DNA from 4 places in the Bacillus sp. AFS053548 genome. Region 2 is predicted to be linked to each of the others. Evidence: riboswitches for the same ligand, from Rfam matches in the RefSeq annotation. Region 2 holds a riboswitch; each other region holds the start of a gene.
What was found. Region 2 has a riboswitch for S-adenosylmethionine ahead of CN946_RS10520 (methionine ABC transporter ATP-binding protein). Riboswitches for the same ligand answer to the same signal wherever they lie in the genome.
Positions count from the first base shown of each region.

Region 1: another riboswitch for S-adenosylmethionine. It lies ahead of CN946_RS01245 (bifunctional homocysteine S-methyltransferase/methylenetetrahydrofolate reductase); the one in region 2 lies ahead of CN946_RS10520 (methionine ABC transporter ATP-binding protein).
Region 3: another riboswitch for S-adenosylmethionine. It lies ahead of CN946_RS13580 (trans-sulfuration enzyme family protein); the one in region 2 lies ahead of CN946_RS10520 (methionine ABC transporter ATP-binding protein).
Region 4: another riboswitch for S-adenosylmethionine. It lies ahead of CN946_RS07525 (2,3-diketo-5-methylthiopentyl-1-phosphate enolase); the one in region 2 lies ahead of CN946_RS10520 (methionine ABC transporter ATP-binding protein).

Region 1 covers NZ_NUHI01000003.1:91,520-95,738, forward strand. The annotation lists gene CN946_RS01235 (hypothetical protein) at 1-116, shown strand, start outside; gene CN946_RS01240 (terpene cyclase/mutase family protein) at 131-1,996, shown strand; SAM riboswitch class I at 2,109-2,212, shown strand; gene CN946_RS01245 (bifunctional homocysteine S-methyltransferase/methylenetetrahydrofolate reductase) at 2,294-4,120, shown strand; gene metH (methionine synthase) at 4,117-4,219, shown strand, end outside.
Region 2 covers NZ_NUHI01000020.1:54,845-59,063, reverse strand. The annotation lists gene CN946_RS10535 (ribonuclease M5) at 1-275, shown strand, start outside; gene CN946_RS10530 (thioredoxin family protein) at 291-614, shown strand; gene CN946_RS10525 (hypothetical protein) at 817-1,179, shown strand; SAM riboswitch class I at 1,257-1,369, shown strand; gene CN946_RS10520 (methionine ABC transporter ATP-binding protein) at 1,509-2,522, shown strand; gene CN946_RS10515 (methionine ABC transporter permease) at 2,524-3,192, shown strand; gene metQ (methionine ABC transporter substrate-binding lipoprotein MetQ) at 3,213-4,034, shown strand.
Region 3 covers NZ_NUHI01000026.1:12,842-17,060, reverse strand. The annotation lists gene CN946_RS13585 (ATP-dependent DNA helicase) at 1-1,834, shown strand, start outside; SAM riboswitch class I at 1,914-2,017, shown strand; gene CN946_RS13580 (trans-sulfuration enzyme family protein) at 2,099-3,268, shown strand; gene CN946_RS13575 (trans-sulfuration enzyme family protein) at 3,274-4,219, shown strand, end outside.
Region 4 covers NZ_NUHI01000014.1:46,874-51,092, reverse strand. The annotation lists gene CN946_RS07535 (carbon-nitrogen family hydrolase) at 1-257, opposite strand, end outside; gene CN946_RS07530 (aminotransferase class I/II-fold pyridoxal phosphate-dependent enzyme) at 404-1,588, shown strand; SAM riboswitch class I at 1,646-1,749, shown strand; gene CN946_RS07525 (2,3-diketo-5-methylthiopentyl-1-phosphate enolase) at 1,814-3,034, shown strand; gene CN946_RS07520 (2-hydroxy-3-keto-5-methylthiopentenyl-1-phosphate phosphatase) at 3,041-3,694, shown strand; gene CN946_RS07515 (methylthioribulose 1-phosphate dehydratase) at 3,691-4,219, shown strand, end outside.

The DNA.
Region 1 (4,219 bases), on a different contig from region 2:
AAAAAATAGAAATTGAGGTATCAGAAGAAATTGATGATCTTGAAGAAATTGAAATTGAAATTGAAATTGAGCATTCAACAAGAATGGAAAAATACCATCAGGCAGAAAAAAATTGAACTGAGGTGGTAAAATGGACCTCGAAAATATTGTTTTACGAAATATTGAAGAGCGGATCAAACGGCTAAGAGCAAAACAAGATGAAGATGGTTCTTGGGAATTTTGTTTTGAAGGTTCAATAATAACGGATAGTTTTATGATTTTATTATTGAATGATCTTGAATACAAAAATCAAAAGGTGATTGATGGGATTATCGATCGTATCATCAATCTTCAACATCCTAATGGAGCTTGGAAATTATACGAAGATGAAAAAGATGGAAACATAAATGCAACAGTACAAGCTTACATAGCTCTATTAATCTCAAAAAAGTATTCAAAAGAACATTCAAGTATGAAGAAAGCTGAAAAATTTATACGTGAAAACGGTGGAATTAAAAAAACGCATTTTATGTTAAAAATGATTCTAGCTACTCATGGTTTGATTGAATATCCTAAATTATTTTACTTTCCAATGAGTTATTTTTTGCTACCGGATAAAATGCCGTTAAGTTTATTTGATCTAAGTAATTATGCTCGAGTTCATTTAGTTCCAATGATTCTTTGTATAAATAAGCGATTTAAAGTGAAATTGGATGAGGATCTAACTATCGATCATCTTCTGGAAACTAGTGAGGTAGAATGGTTTTACGAAGAGCGAGGAAGTTTTTATCAATTTTTACTTGAAGAAGGTAAGAAGCTAGCTTCATATCCTCTCTATTTTCACCAGAAAGGATATGAAAAGGCTGAAAGATTTATTCTGGATCGTATTGAAACAAATGGAACTTTTTTTAGCTATGCTAGTTCTACATTTTATATGATTTATGCTTTAATGGCTTTAGGCTATGAAGCAGCTTCATCTGTCATTCAAAATGCTCTACAAGGACTTCTTTCATATGCAGCCAATACTGAAGCGGGACTTCATATTCAAAATTCGCCATCAAAAGTTTGGGATACTGCATTATTGTCATATGCAATTCAAGAAGCTGGTCACCAGGTAAGTGATCCGATTGTTTCGAAATCAATAAAATACCTGATAAAGAAACAACAAAATATGAATGGTGACTGGAAGGTTCATGCTAAAAACTTAAGTCCTGGCGGTTGGGGTTTTTCTGATGTTAATTCTTTTATCCCAGATAATGATGATACAGGAGCAGTTTTAAGGGCGCTTGCAAGAAGTGCTTTGGATCAATCCACAATTCATGAAAGTTGGTTGAAGGGAGTTCATTTTTTACTTGGACTTCAAAATGACGATGGTGGATGGGGAGCATTCGAAAAAAATGTAACAAATAAGTGGTTAACATTTTTACCAATTGAAAATGCAAAAGATGCAATCATCGATCCTTCTACTCCAGATTTAACTGGACGAATATTAGAATTTATTGGACACTATACGACGATTTCAAACGATGATCCGATTGTGAAAAAGGCGGTTAATTGGCTTTTAAAAAACCAAAAAACAAATGGTAGTTGGTATGGTAGATGGGGTATTTGTTATATTTATGGGACTTGGGCAGCGATTACTGGTCTTCGAGCCGTGGGAATTCCTAAAAATCATGAGGCAATTAAAAAAGCGGAGAAATGGTTAGTTAGTATTCAAAATGAAGATGGAGGTTGGGGTGAATCAGGTCTTGCACCTGTAAAAAATAAATATATTCCATTAAAATATAGTACACCTAGTCAAACAGCGTGGGCAGTTGATACATTACTTTTAATTCGTAATAAAGAAGATGAAGTAATTAGAAAAGCGATTAAATTTTTAACTACTCAAAGTGAATTAACAAATAAATCATTAACTTATCCAACTGGATTAGGATTACCTGGTCAGTTTTATATTCACTATCATAGCTATAATGAAATTTATCCGCTATTAGCACTAGCACACTATAAAAATAGTTAAATAATACTATTATGTAAACAAAATAAATTTATTTTTGGAAATCTTTCCATAAATGTCTTTTCTTTATCATATAAATATAGTAAACTGATTTATATTAAATATAACTAAATAATCCTTATCGAGAGTGGTGGAGGGACTGGCCCTTTGAAACCCGGCAACTTTAGCGAAAGCTAAAAAGTGCTAAATCCAGCATGTTTAAAACATGAGAGATAAGGCGTGATCTGTACTTAAACGTCATTCTCTCATTTTTTTTGAGAGAATGACGTTTTTTATTTTATATAAACGGGAAGTGATTGAATGGGCTTATTGGAAAAGTTAAAAGATGGAATTGTTTTAGGTGATGGTGCAATGGGAACGCTTTTGTATTCTGGCGGACTTCACAGTTGTTTTGAAGAACTGAATATTACTGAGCGTGATCGAATCATTCATATACATGAACAATATATAGATGCTGGCGCAGAAGTGATTCAAACAAATTCGTACGGTGCGAATGCTGGAAAACTGAGACAATATGGTTTGGAAAAGCTGGTTAAGCAAATTAATCAAATGGCTGTTAGAAATGCTAGAGCGGCTTCAAAAGGAAGAGCTTTAGTAATTGGTGGTATAGGTGGAATGAAATATGTAGGTTCTACTTTTACGACACCTTTAGAACGAGAGATGATGCTACTTGAGCAAGCTTCAGCGTTACTAGAAGAAGGCGTAGATGGTATCATGCTTGAAACATTTTATGATGAAAATGAATTATATGATGCTGTAAATCTATTAAGAGGAAGAACGGATTTACCAATTATTGCGCAAGTAACACTACAAGAAATTGGCATCATGCAAAGTGGCCAATATATTGAAAAAATTCTTCCTAATTTAATCGATTTGGGTGCAGATGTTGTTGGAATCAATTGTCATCTAGGACCACTTCATATGTTGGAGTCATTAAATACCGTTTCATTACCAACAAATGGTTACTTATCGGCATTTCCTAATTCAGGATTACCGCTATACAATGAGGGAAAATACGTATACAAATCGAATCCAGAATATTTTGAAGATATGGCAAAACCATTTATTGAACAAGGTGTAAGACTAATCGGTGGATGTTGTGGTACTACACCAGCTCATATCGCTGCTTTACGAAGTAAGATTGAAATTTTACAGCCTGTTACAAAAAAAGAAGTGAAAAACAGAACAATTAAAATTACAATCCCTAAGCAAGAAGAACAAAAGAATGAAACTTTAGCAGAAAAGGCAAAAAAGAGAACGACGATCATTGCAGAACTAGATCCGCCAAAAACATTACAAACTAGAAAGTTTTTTGAAGGGGCGAAAGCATTACATAGCGCAGGGGCTGATGCAATTACGCTAGCAGATAATCCACTAGCTTCACCTAGAATTTCGAACGTGGCGATGGCCTCACTGCTTCAAAGATTGGATGTTCCAGTTTTGACGCATTTAACTTGTAGAGATCGTAATATGATTGGACTTCAATCTCATTTAATGGGGCTATCAACATTAGGATTAAATGAAGTTCTTGCTATAACAGGTGATCCAGCAAGGGTAGGAGATTTTCCGGGTGCAACTTCAGTATATGATGTAGCCTCACTTGAACTAATTCGAATGATTAAGGAAATGAACGATGGTAGGCTTTATTCCGGTAAAAGTTTAGGAAATGGAACGAGGTTTTCTGTTGCAGCTGCTTTTAACCCGAATGTTCGAAAATTTGATGCCGCAATTAAAAGGCTTGAGAAAAAGGTTGAAGCGGGAGCAGATTATTTTTTAACTCAGCCAATTTATGATTTTGAAACGATTGATAAGTTATATGAGGCAACACGTCATATTAAACAGCCAATTTTTATTGGAATTATGCCACTTGTTAGTAAGAAGAATGCTGATTTTATTCATTATGAAGTTCCAGGAATTACTTTATCCGAAGAGGTAAGAAACAGAATTTCATCAGTTGAACCAGAGAGAGCAGTTGATGAAGGTAAAAAAATTGCAAAAGAGCTTATTGATTATATTAAGGATAAATTTAACGGCATTTATTTTATCACTCCATTTTTGAAGTATGAAATAACTCAGGACTTAATTCAATTTACTAAAAGCAGCAATAAAGAGGAGATTCAACTATGAAAACTTTAGACGTAGCATTAAAAGAAAAAATATTACTTCTTGATGGAGCAATGGGAACGATGATCCAGCAAAGAAACTTAACAGCAGATGACTTTGGTG
Region 2 (4,219 bases):
CTGTAGATATTATCTGTACGAATGGTACAGTTGGTACTTCAAAGCTAGATGAGCTTGCTGAAATGTTAGATTTAAGAGAAATTTATGTATTAGTCGATGCGGATGAAGCTGGTGAAAAGCTTAGAAGATTGTTAAAAAGAGAATTTCCACAGGCAGAGCATCTGTACATTGATAGAAGTTATCGAGAAGTAGCAACAGCTCCGAGTCAACATTTAGCTAGTGTATTATTAGGAGCGGATATTTCGGTATTTACAGATTATTTACGTACAAATTAAAGAGGAATTAAGATTATGCAGCAATGGACAAAGAATGAAATAATGCAAAGAATTCAATCAAAAGAGACAACAGTAATTTATATCTATACCGCAATGTGTGGTACATGCCAAGTAGCATCTAAAATGCTGGAAATTGTAAATGAGATTCTGCCAAATTTACCGATAAGTAAGGTAAATATTAATGAAATCGTTGAGGAAGCTCAAAGCTGGAAGATTGAAAGTGTACCTTGTTTACTTATTTTTGAGAATGGGGAAATGAAACAAAAAATCTACGCTTTCCAATCTGTTCCGTATTTACATGAATTGTTAAAAAAATATAATTTATATATTAAACGATGAGTGCATACTGTATGTTGCACTCTTTTTATATGGTTTAAAAGATTTCCTGATTTTAGACATATTTCTCGGGAAATGAGTTGAATGCTGTAGAAATAAAATTAAAATATAGATTTTTATCAAGGTAAATGTCGAGCGAAATATAAAGAATACACCTCTTATCTATGAGAAAATAAGATTAAAGAATCCGGAAGAGGTGTTTATTATGGAAATCAAGGAGTGGATTGGACAAGCTAGAAACTTATTTATAAAAAAAGAATATTTACAAATCATTTTGCCAATAGAAGAAAGGATTGTAGAATTTAACTGTCTAAATGAAAAAGTTTTTATAAAGTTAAGTAAAAAGGCTCCTTTTATCGAGGTAATTGATCGTTCGATTCCGCAACTTAGAGTTAATTTTTCAAAAGATGGATGGGAATATCTATATTCAGGTTCGCAAAGGTTAGGACTTTTATTAAAACTGAACGATGCTTCTTTTGAAGGAAATTATCGATTATTACTACTAATGGAAACGATTTTTCAATATACGAGCGTTGAAAACGAAAAAAAACTTTTAGAAAATTGTTGACAACTAGTATCTAACTTTGTAGAATTGGACTTACGTTAAAGAAATTACGTTAAACAACTTAATAGATCGTAAGATTACTCTTATCGAGAGAGGTGGAGGGACTGTGCCCTGTGAAACCCAGCAACCGTCAATGATCGTCATTGAAATGGTGCTAATTCCTGCAAAGTATATATGCTTTGAGAGATGAGAGAAAGGAATACTTTTTGTATGTTAAACCTTTCTGCTCATGTGAGTTGAAAGGTTTTTTTGTTTTATGCGACTAAAAAAGTACCTACTTACAAAAAATTGAAAGATTAGTTGTTAGAATGTTTTGAAAGGAGATCAAGTGTATGATTCAAATAAATAATGTAAGTAAAACATACAAAGGTAAGAAGGGCACAGTTACGGCAGTACAAAATGTTTCGTTAACTATTGAAACAGGTGAAATTTTTGGCATGATCGGATATAGCGGCGCAGGGAAAAGTACGCTATTACGTATGCTAAATGGTCTTGAGTCCCCTACATCAGGTGAAGTGATTATTAATGGTCAGTCGATTTCTAAATGTTCATCTAGTCAATTAAGAAAAGCAAGACAGAAAATAGGTATGATTTTTCAGCATTTTAATTTATTGTGGTCGAGAACTGTATTAGAAAATATACTTTTCCCACTTGAAATTGCTAAAGTTTCAAAAAAGGAAAGCATTAATCGTGCGAAAGAATTAATCAAACTTGTAGGTCTTGAAGGAAGAGAAAATGCTTATCCTTCTGAACTTAGTGGCGGTCAAAAGCAACGTGTTGGAATTGCAAGAGCACTTGCTAATAACCCAGATGTTCTTTTATGTGATGAAGCGACATCTGCATTAGATCCAGAAACAACAGATTCAATATTAGCTTTATTGACAAATATTAATAAACAGCTTGGTATTACAATTATCCTGATTACTCATGAAATGCATGTTATTCAAAAGATTTGCCAACGAGTAGCTGTAATGGAAAACGGAAATGTAGTAGAAGAAGGTCATGTTGTTGACGTATTCACTCGTCCTAAACAAGCAATTACAAAGAAATTTGTGACGCAAATCAAAGGCAATGATGAAGAATTAGACAGTGAAGTAATATCTGAGGGAGATGGAAAGGATAATACTTACAAGCTAACCTTTAAAAATGGTCAAGCAGATCAGCCACATATTTCTGAAGTAGTTAAGCACTTTGATATTGAGATTAACATTTTGCAAGGAAAAATTGTTCAAACTGCTGAAGGCTCTTATGGGACAATGAAGATTCAACTTGTTGGAGACATAAATAACATCAAAGAGGCAATCACTTATTTAGAATCAAAACAAGTTGAAGTGGAGGTAGCATAAGATGACACAACTTTTTCCGAATGTTGATTGGGATGCAATGCTTTTAGCATCTCAAGAAACATTATTCATGACAGTAATAGCTGCGCTTGCAACGTTCATTTTTGGACTAATAATAGGTTTATTCTTATTTTTAACTAGTAAAGATCAGTTACTTGAAAATAAATTTTTAAATACAATCCTAGCAGCGTTTGTAAATATATTTCGTTCAATACCGTTTATCATTTTAATTATTTTATTAATTCCATTTACGATCATTATACTTGGCTCTATGCTTGGAGCAAAAGCAGCATTACCTGCATTAATTATTGGTGCTGCACCATTCTATGCAAGGATGGTCGAAATCGGATTAAGAGAAATTGATAAAGGTGTAATCGAAGCTGCAAGAGCAATGGGAGCTAGTACTTTTACAATCATCATAAAAGTATTAATTCCAGAAGCATTACCAGCAATAATTTCAGGTTTAACTGTTACTACGATCGCAATTGTTGGTTATACGGCAATGGCTGGTGTAGTAGGAGGCGGTGGACTTGGTAACCTAGCTTTTATGGAAGGATACCAACGTTCTAATAACCAAGTAACTCTTGTTGCGACAGTAATTATTTTATTAATCGTATTCATTCTTCAATTTATTGGTGATTTAGTAACAACGAAAATAGATAAAAGAGCTTAATCATAAGGGAGGAACTGACAGTGAAATTCAAAAAAATCGTAGGTTTATTAGGAGCAGGTGTTTTAGCATTATCTTTAGCAGCATGTAATAAAGGTGGAGAAGATAAAAATAAAGAATTAGTTGTGGGTGCATCAAATGTACCTCACGCAGTTATTTTAGAACAAGCTAAACCAATTCTTAAAAAAGAAGGAATTAACTTAAAGATTGTTAAATTCCAAGATTATGTATTACCAAATAAAGCATTAGCTTCAAAAGAATTAGATGCAAACTATTTCCAACACATTCCATATTTAGAGTCACAAATGAAAGAAAATGGTTATAAATTTGAAAACGCTGGTGGAATCCACATCGAGCCAATCGGAGTATACTCTAAAAAATATAAGAACCTAGAAGACCTACCAAATGGAGCTAAAATTATTATGAGTAGCTCAGTAGCTGACCATGGTCGTATGTTAAGTTTATTACAACATGAAGGTTTAATTAAACTTAAAGCTGGAGTAGATCCAACTACTGCTCAGATTAAAGATATTGCTGAGAATCCAAAACACTTAAAATTCCAAGCTGATGTAGACGCTGGAATGCTTCCAAAAGTTTATCAAAACAACGAAGGCGATGCAGTGTTAATTAACACAAACTATGCAATTGATGCTGGATTAAACCCTATGAAAGATGCTATTGCTTTAGAAGGAAAAGATTCTCCATACGTGAACATTATCGCAGTTCGTAAAGGTGATAAAGATAAAAAAGAAATTAAAGAGCTTGTAAAAGTATTACACTCTAAAGAAATTCAAGATTTCATCATTAAAAAATATAAAGGTGCTGTAGTACCTGTTAGTCAATAATTAAAAAAAGAAAGGGTATCCCAAGTGAAATTTATTATGGGAACCCTCTTTTTTTATTTGAAAAACTATTAATTGCAAATAAACTTTGAAAATCGCAAATAAAATTTGCAAAACTGCAATTAAATTTAGAGAATCGCAAATAAAATTAGCTAATTTGCAAATGAAACCTAAGGAATTGCAAATAA
Region 3 (4,219 bases), on a different contig from region 2:
TACAAAGGATGAATTAACAAATTACTTATACAAAATGCTAGAAATTTATTATCCTTTTGCAAAATGGAAATACGATCATATTGAGTTAAGGAATGAGACAATAAAAGAATTAAATTTTCCTTTTCCTTCTTTCAGAAAAGGTCAAAGAAAGTTAGCTGGTGCGGTATATCAAACGATTCAGGAAGGTAATAATTTATTTGCAGTTGCACCAACCGGAATAGGAAAAACAGTTTCTACTATTTTTCCAACTGTTAAAAGTATAGGTGAGAATAGTATAAATCGAATGTTTTACTTAACTTCTAAGACGATTACTAGGACTGTTGCTGAAGAAGCGTTTAAGCGCATGACAGATCAAGGACTTTGTATGAAGTGTACGACGATTACAGCAAAAGATAAAATCTGTTTTAAAGAAAAGACGATGTGTCAGAAAGAATATTGTGAATTTGCCAATGGTTATTATGACCGGATAAATGAGGCTGTTCTTGATATTCTTTCATCAGAAAAAGCGCTAACTAGGGAGAAAATAGAAGAATATGCACGGAAACATACAGTCTGTCCTTTTGAATACTCATTAGATTTATTAAATTCTTCAGATGCTATTATTTGTGATGTAAATTATATTTTTGATCCACGAGTATCGTTAAAACGATTATTTGATGAACATAAACGAAGTTCAGTTTTATTAATTGATGAAGCTCATAATCTTGTTGATCGTGCAAGAGAAATGTATTCTGCAAGTCTATTCAAATCTAAATTTTTAGAGTTGAAAAATAGATATAAAAATTTAAAAGATGAACTTTATGCCATAATAAATGAAATAAATAAGCGATTTATTGAATTAAGAAAGAAATGGAAGGACGTTGTAACCCCAGTTTCAAAGGAAATTGATGAGGATTTATTGGAACTTCTACATACATTTAATGAAATCGTCGAAATAAAATTACAGGAAATGGAAGAGGACGAAAATAAACAACTTCTTCTTGATACTTATTTTGAGTCACTCAACTTCGTCAAAATCGCAGAGTTTTTTGATGAAAATTATGTATGCTATTATGAACTTTATAAAAGTGAAGTTCATTTAAAATTATTTTGCCTTGATCCATCTAAAGTAGTAAATGACGTTATAAAAAGATTTCGCTCAATTATTTATTTCTCAGCTACTTTAACTCCAATACAATATTTTCAAGATATGCTTGGTGATCAAAGTCGCGATTATACAATTTCAATCGATTCTCCTTTTCATAGGGAGCAACTGGAAATAACAATTGACCCTCTATCAACTCGATACCAAGATCGTGAAAGAAATTTAGAAAGATTAATTGATTCGGTTTATAAAGAAATTACGAAAAGAAAAGGTAATTATTTAGTCTTTTATCCGTCATATCAATATTTAATTCAAAGTGTTGATTTATTTAAAGAAAAATACCCTAACATAAAAACAATCGTTCAAGAAAATGGTATGTCTGAAATTGAACGAGAAGAGTTCCTTTTAATGTTTGATAGTTTAAATGAGGAAACGTTAGTTGGCTTTGCTGTGTTAGGTGGAATATTTTCTGAAGGGATCGATTTAAAGGGTGATCGATTAAATGGTGTCGTAGTAGTTGGTGTAGGATTGCCGCAGATTTGTTTAGAAAGAAATATTTTAAAGGAGCATTTTAATTCGGTTGGAAAAAATGGGTATTATTATGCATATGTCTTTCCGGGTATGAATAAAGTAATGCAAGCGGGTGGAAGAGTTATTCGCTCTGAATCAGATGAAGGGACTTTATTACTAATTGATGATCGATATAAGAGCACACTTTATCAAAGTTTATTACCTGTTGAATGGAAATGAAAAGCCAATAATGAAATAACGAAAAAAAATGATTGATAATTATCAGAGTTTTTAATATACTTATGAATATAATTTAATAATCTTATCAAGAGCGGTGGAGGGACTGGCCCGACGAAACCCGGCAACTCTAGTGAAAACTAGAAAGTGCTAAATCCTGCAGGTGAAAAACCTGGAAGATAAGAGCGATATGTATATTTTGCGGACATAACCACTTCTTATTTTTTAAGAAGTGGTTTTTTAATTGACTAAAATGGGGGATTTATAATGACTAACACAAAAGAGGCTTTAAACACGAATAAAAAATCGATTGAAACAGTAGCTGTACATGGAAGCAAAGGTTATGATCCATTAACTGGTGCGATTAGTTATCCAATTTATCAATCTGCTACATTTAAGCATGCAGGACTTCATCAATCGACTGGATATGATTATGCAAGATTACAAAATCCAACTCGAGAAGAAGTCGAAAATACTGTGGCTAAATTAGAAAGTGCAAATTATGGTGTTGCATTTTCAACAGGTAATGCAGCCGTTACTGCAGTATTAAGCTTATTTAAAAAAGGTGACCACCTAATTGTTTCAGATGATTTATATGGTGGTACATATCGTTTATTCGAAGAAATTTATTCGCCATATGGACTAGAGCATAATTTTGTTGATACGACTGAAATTGAAAATATTCTTGATGCACTTAAACCGAACACAAAAGGAATTTTTATTGAAACACCATCAAATCCAATGATGAAAGTAACAGATTTAAAAAGAGTAGTAGAGATTGCAAAAGAACGAGATATTATTGTGATCGTTGATAATACATTTTTAACACCTTATTTCTTTAGACCAATTGAATTAGGGGCAGATGTTGTTGTTCATAGTGGAACAAAGTATTTAGGTGGCCATAATGATACACTTGCTGGTTTTGTCGTGACAAATTCAGAATATACGAATGAACGAATTCGTTATTATCAAAAATCAACAGGTGCAACATTAGCTCCATTTGACTCTTGGTTAATCCTAAGAGGAATTAAAACATTACATTTACGTATGGAATACAGTCAAAAAAATGCGATTGTACTTGCGAAATTTTTAGAAAATCATCCAAATGTTACTGAAGTGTATTATGTAGGGTTACCATCGCATAAAGGGTATTCAATTATTAAAGAACAAGCAACTGGATTTGGTGCAATGATTTCATTTAAAGTGAAAGATTTAAGTTTGGTTGAACAGGTTCTAGGAACCGTAAAAGTCATTACATTCGCAGAAAGTTTAGGTGGAGTTGAATCATTAATTACGTATCCACATACGCAAACTCATTCAGAAATGCCAGAGGAATTTAAAAGAAAGCTTGGTCTAGATGACCATACACTTCGATTATCTGTTGGTATTGAACATATTGATGATTTATTAAATGACTTAGAAAATGCATTGGGGTGATGAGAATGCAATTTGGAACGAAATTAATTCATAACGGAAATGAAATAGATCAGGCAACAGGCGCATTAAGTATTCCGATTTATCAAACTTCAACATTTCATCAATTTGATATAGAGAATTTTGGTAAGTACGATTATGCAAGAAGTGGAAACCCAACAAGAGAAGCATTAGAAAATACAATTGCAAAATTAGAAAATGGTGTGCGTGGTTTTGCGTTTTCATCTGGGATGGCTGCAATTTCATCAGTATTGTCTTTGTTCTCAGCTGGAGATCATATAGTCATTTGTGAAGATGTGTATGGAGGAACATTTAGAATAGCGACAAAAGTATTAAATCGTTTCGGAATCGATTTTACTTTTGTTGACGCTTCGAATTTACAAGAGATTAAAGCCGGAATAAAGCCTAATACAAAAGGACTTTATTTAGAAACACCGTCAAACCCTCTTTTGAAAATTACTGATTTAAGTAGTGCAATAAAAATTGCAAAAGAAAATGACATACTTGTCATTGTAGATAATAGTTTTTTATCACCTTATTTACAAAGACCATTAGATTTAGGAGCTGATATTGTCGTTCATAGTGCAACAAAATTTATTGCCGGTCATAGCGATGTAATCGGAGGGTTAGCGGTCGTAAATTCGGAAGAACTTGCAAATGATTTATACACGATCCAAAATTCATTCGGTGCTATTTTAGGTCCACAAGACTGTTGGCTAACATTAAGAGGATTAAAGACCTTAAAAGTTCGTATGGATGCATTTGAACAAACTGCATCAAAATTAGCAAACTGGCTTTTAGAACAAGAAGAAGTTGAGGATGTATATTATCCTGGACTAAAAGATCATCCTGGTCATGATGTTCATTTTGAGCAAGCTACTGGAGGAGGAGCAGTCCTTTCATTTACACTAAAAACGATTGAACAAACAACAAGTTTCCTACAATCAGTCGAAA
Region 4 (4,219 bases), on a different contig from region 2:
CTTGCAATTGGGAACGAACCAGCAATCAAAATTACGTTTTTTGATTTTGCGATTGACTGAAGTTCAGAAATAACCGCTTCTTGTTCATCTGTGTGCAAACCAATTTCTTCCAGACAATAGCCTGTTGTCCATAATTCCGGTAATACGATTATACGGACATTTTCTTTAACAGCTTCGTTTATTTGAGTTTTCATTTTCTCTAAATTAGACTTTGATTCACCTAAAATAACGTCAGATTGAATACACGCAATTTTAATCACAATTTATTCACCCTATTCTAAATTTTATAGACATTTTTAAATCGAGCATATATGATGGTGAAAGTTATTGCAACAGTCGTTCATGAAAATCATTCGATTAAGAAACGATCTATTCAAATTAATTTTATTATATTTTTGGAGTGATTAACTTGAATCATAGTAAACTATTAAACAATTTACCAAAACAATTTTTTGCTTCACTAGTCCAAAAAGTGAATCAGTCAATAAGTAATGGTCATGATGTAATTAATCTTGGTCAAGGAAATCCTGATCAACCTACACCCGACCATATTATAAAAGCATTACAAAAGTCTGTTGAAAACCCTTTAACTCATCGTTATTCTCCGTTTAGAGGAATGAGCTCTCTTAAAAATGCTGTTGTAGAATTTTATAAACGAGAGTATGATGTTGATTTAGACCCAGAGGAAGAAGTAGCTATCTTATTCGGTGGAAAAGCTGGATTAGTTGAGCTACCACTTTGTTTATGTGACGCAGGGGATACAATTTTAGTTCCTGACCCAGGCTATCCAGACTATTTATCGGGTATATCTCTTTCAAAAACAGTCCCATATATGCTTCCATTACTTGAAGAAAATCAATTTTTACCAGATTATAAATCAATTCCTCAGGATGTTTTAGGTGCTAGTAAAATATTATTTATCAATTATCCAAATAATCCCACAGGTGCTATAGCAACTGAAGAATTTTTTAAAGAAACAGTTGAGCTTGCAAAAAATAATCAGATTACAGTTTGTCATGATTTTGCTTACGGCGCATTTGGTTTTGACGGCAAAAAACCTTTAAGTTATCTTCAAACGCCTGGGGCAAAGGAGTGCGGGATTGAAATTTATACCCTTTCTAAAACGTATAATATGGCTGGTTGGAGAATTGGTTTTGCAGTTGGAAATAAAGAGGTTATTTCTGCAATTAATCTATTACAGGATCATCTTTACGTTAGCATCTTCCCTGCTGTTCAAGAAGCTGCCGCTGTTGCGCTTACTGAATCTCAAGAAAGTGTCAAACAACTATTGGCACTTTATGAAGAACGTAGAAATGTATTTATTAGCGGCTGTCACGAAATTGGATGGGAAGTAACTGCACCAGCAGGCTCGTTTTTTGCATGGTTAAAAATTCCATCTGGTTTTACTTCACAGGAATTTGCTGATCTATTACTTGAAAAGGCTCATATCGCAGTCGCTCCAGGAAATGGATTTGGAGAATATGGTGAAGGTTATGTAAGAGTCGGGCTATTATCAGATGCTGATCGATTGAAGGAAGCAGTTGCTAGATTAAAAGAGATTGAAATATTTTCAAAATTTAATGTTTGACAATTGCGATTGTTCATGAAATAATGCGATTAGATTAAGAATTCAAAATTAAATATTACTTTATTCAGAGTAGGTGGAGGGACCGAGCCCGATGAAACCCGGCAACCGGCTAGTTAACTAGTACGGTGCTAATTCTCGCAGCATTTGCTGACAGATAAGGTGTAGGTAAACCTCTCCTTAGTGGAGAGGTTTTTTGTTTGATTAAAACTTTTTGGAGGTTTTGAGATGAGTGGAGTAATAGCAACTTACCAAGTTTATGATAAAAATCATCATTTAGAAAAAAAGGCAGAGTCAATCGCACTAGGTTTAACGGTTGGTTCTTGGACGTCTTTACCTCAAAATGATCAAATACAATTACAAAAGCATAAAGGCAAAGTTCTTTCAGTTCATGAATTAGATTGCGAAGAGAATATCGTTAACTTTTTAGGGTATAAACCGACAAAAGGGATTATTGAAATCTATTATCCTAGCTTAAATTTTTCAGCTGATCTTCCAGCTATTTTAACAACCGTTTTCGGTAAGCTATCCCTTGATGGTGAAATTAAACTAATTGATTTAAATTTTACTGACGACATTTTAAATCTTTTTCCGGGTCCAAAATTTGGTATTAAAGGCATTCGAGAGAAATTGGATGTATATGATCGACCTTTATTAATGAGCATTTTCAAATCAATTATCGGCAGAGATATTAGATACATTTCAGAGGAATTAAAAAAGCAAGCTTTAGGTGGCGTTGATTTAATTAAAGATGACGAGATTCTTTTTGACACGATTACATCTATTACGGATCGCGTCACTCACGGAAAAAATATTTTGAACCAAGTTTATGAGAAAACAGGACACAAAACATTATATGCGGTGAATTTAACTGGCCGTACATATGATTTAAAAGAAAAAGCATTACGTGCTGCAGAAGCTGGTGCTGATGTGTTTTTATTAAATGTGTTCTCGTATGGAATTGATGTCCTTCAAGATTTGGCAGAAGATCCATCAATTAATATTCCAATTATGGCTCATCCTGCTGTATCGGGGGCGTTTACATCATCACCAATTTATGGAATTGACGCAGGATTATTACTAGGGAAACTTTTACGAATTGCTGGTGCAGATTTTAGTCTATTCCCTTCACCATATGGATCAGTTGCATTACAAAAAGAGACAGCTTTAAAAATCGCTGAAAATTTAACAGTATCAAATGGATTAAAAGAGACTTTCCCAGTCCCTTCTGCTGGAATTCACCCAGGACTAGTGCCTCAATTAATTCAAGATTTTGGAATTGAGCAAGTCATCAACGCTGGCGGCGGTGTTCATGGTCATCCGGATGGACCAATCGGTGGAGGTAATGCATTTAGAGAAGCAATTTCAGCAACATTGTCTGGAGTTGAGCTAAAAGACTACGCACTTCCAAATACATCACTACAAAAAGCATTACAACTTTGGGGGTAAACAACAATGGCAATAAAGATTTTTTGTGATTTTGATGGAACAATTACTGAGGGAGACAATATCGTTAATTTAATTAAAGAATTTGCTCCACCTTCAGTAAGTGAATTAACAAGTGAAGTATTAAATGGCAATATATCAATTCGAGAAGGCGTAGAGAAAATGTTTGCTACGATTCCTTCAACGAAAAAACAAGAAATGACCGATTTTGTAATTGATCGTACTGTCATTCGATATGGTTTTAGCGATTTTATTCAATTTGTAAGCGCTCAACAATATGAGTTAAAAGTTGTAAGTGGCGGACTAGATTTTTTCGTTCATCCAATTTTAGCGAATTATCTTCCATCTTCAGATATCTTATGTAATCGTACTGACTTTACAGGTCAAACTGTAAAAATTCATTGGGATCACTCTTGTGATGAAAACTGTACGAATGATTGTGGAATGTGTAAACCATCTGTTAAAAGAAAGTTTAGTGAATCAAATGATTTTATCATTGTCATTGGCGATTCAATTACTGACTTACAAATTGCAAAAGAAGCCAATTTAATTTTTGCTCGAGATTTCTTAAAAGATAAATGTGAAGAACTATCTTTACATTTCATTCCTTTTGAAAATTTCTATGATATTCGAGCTTCATTAGAGAAGGAGGTGTTAGTATGAAGGACTTTTTCAAGCATTATGATGAAATACGCGAAGTAAAAAAAGTACTAGCTGATCGAGATTGGTTTTTAGGAACTAGCGGAAATTTATCAATTAAAGTAAATGAGGAGCCTTTAAACTTTTTAGTTACAACTAGTGGTAAAGATAAAACTAAACATACTTATGACGATTTTTTACTCGTTAATGAATTTGACCAATCTGTTTGGGATGAATCAAAAAAACCTTCAGCTGAAGCCATTTTACATCGTCTAATTTATCAACACACTAATGCAAAATGCGTTCTTCATGTACACACTTTAGCAAATAACTTTATAACAAAGGATTTTCCATATCAAGATGAGTTATCTTTTTCTGGTATCGAAATTATTAAAGCATTAGGACTATGGGAAGAAAATGCAGAAATTACAATTCCAATTATAAAAAATTATGCGCATATCCCTACTCTTGCAAATGAATTTCTTCCACATATTAAGAATGATCATGGTGCTGTATTAATTCATAATCATGGTATAACAGTATGGGCCG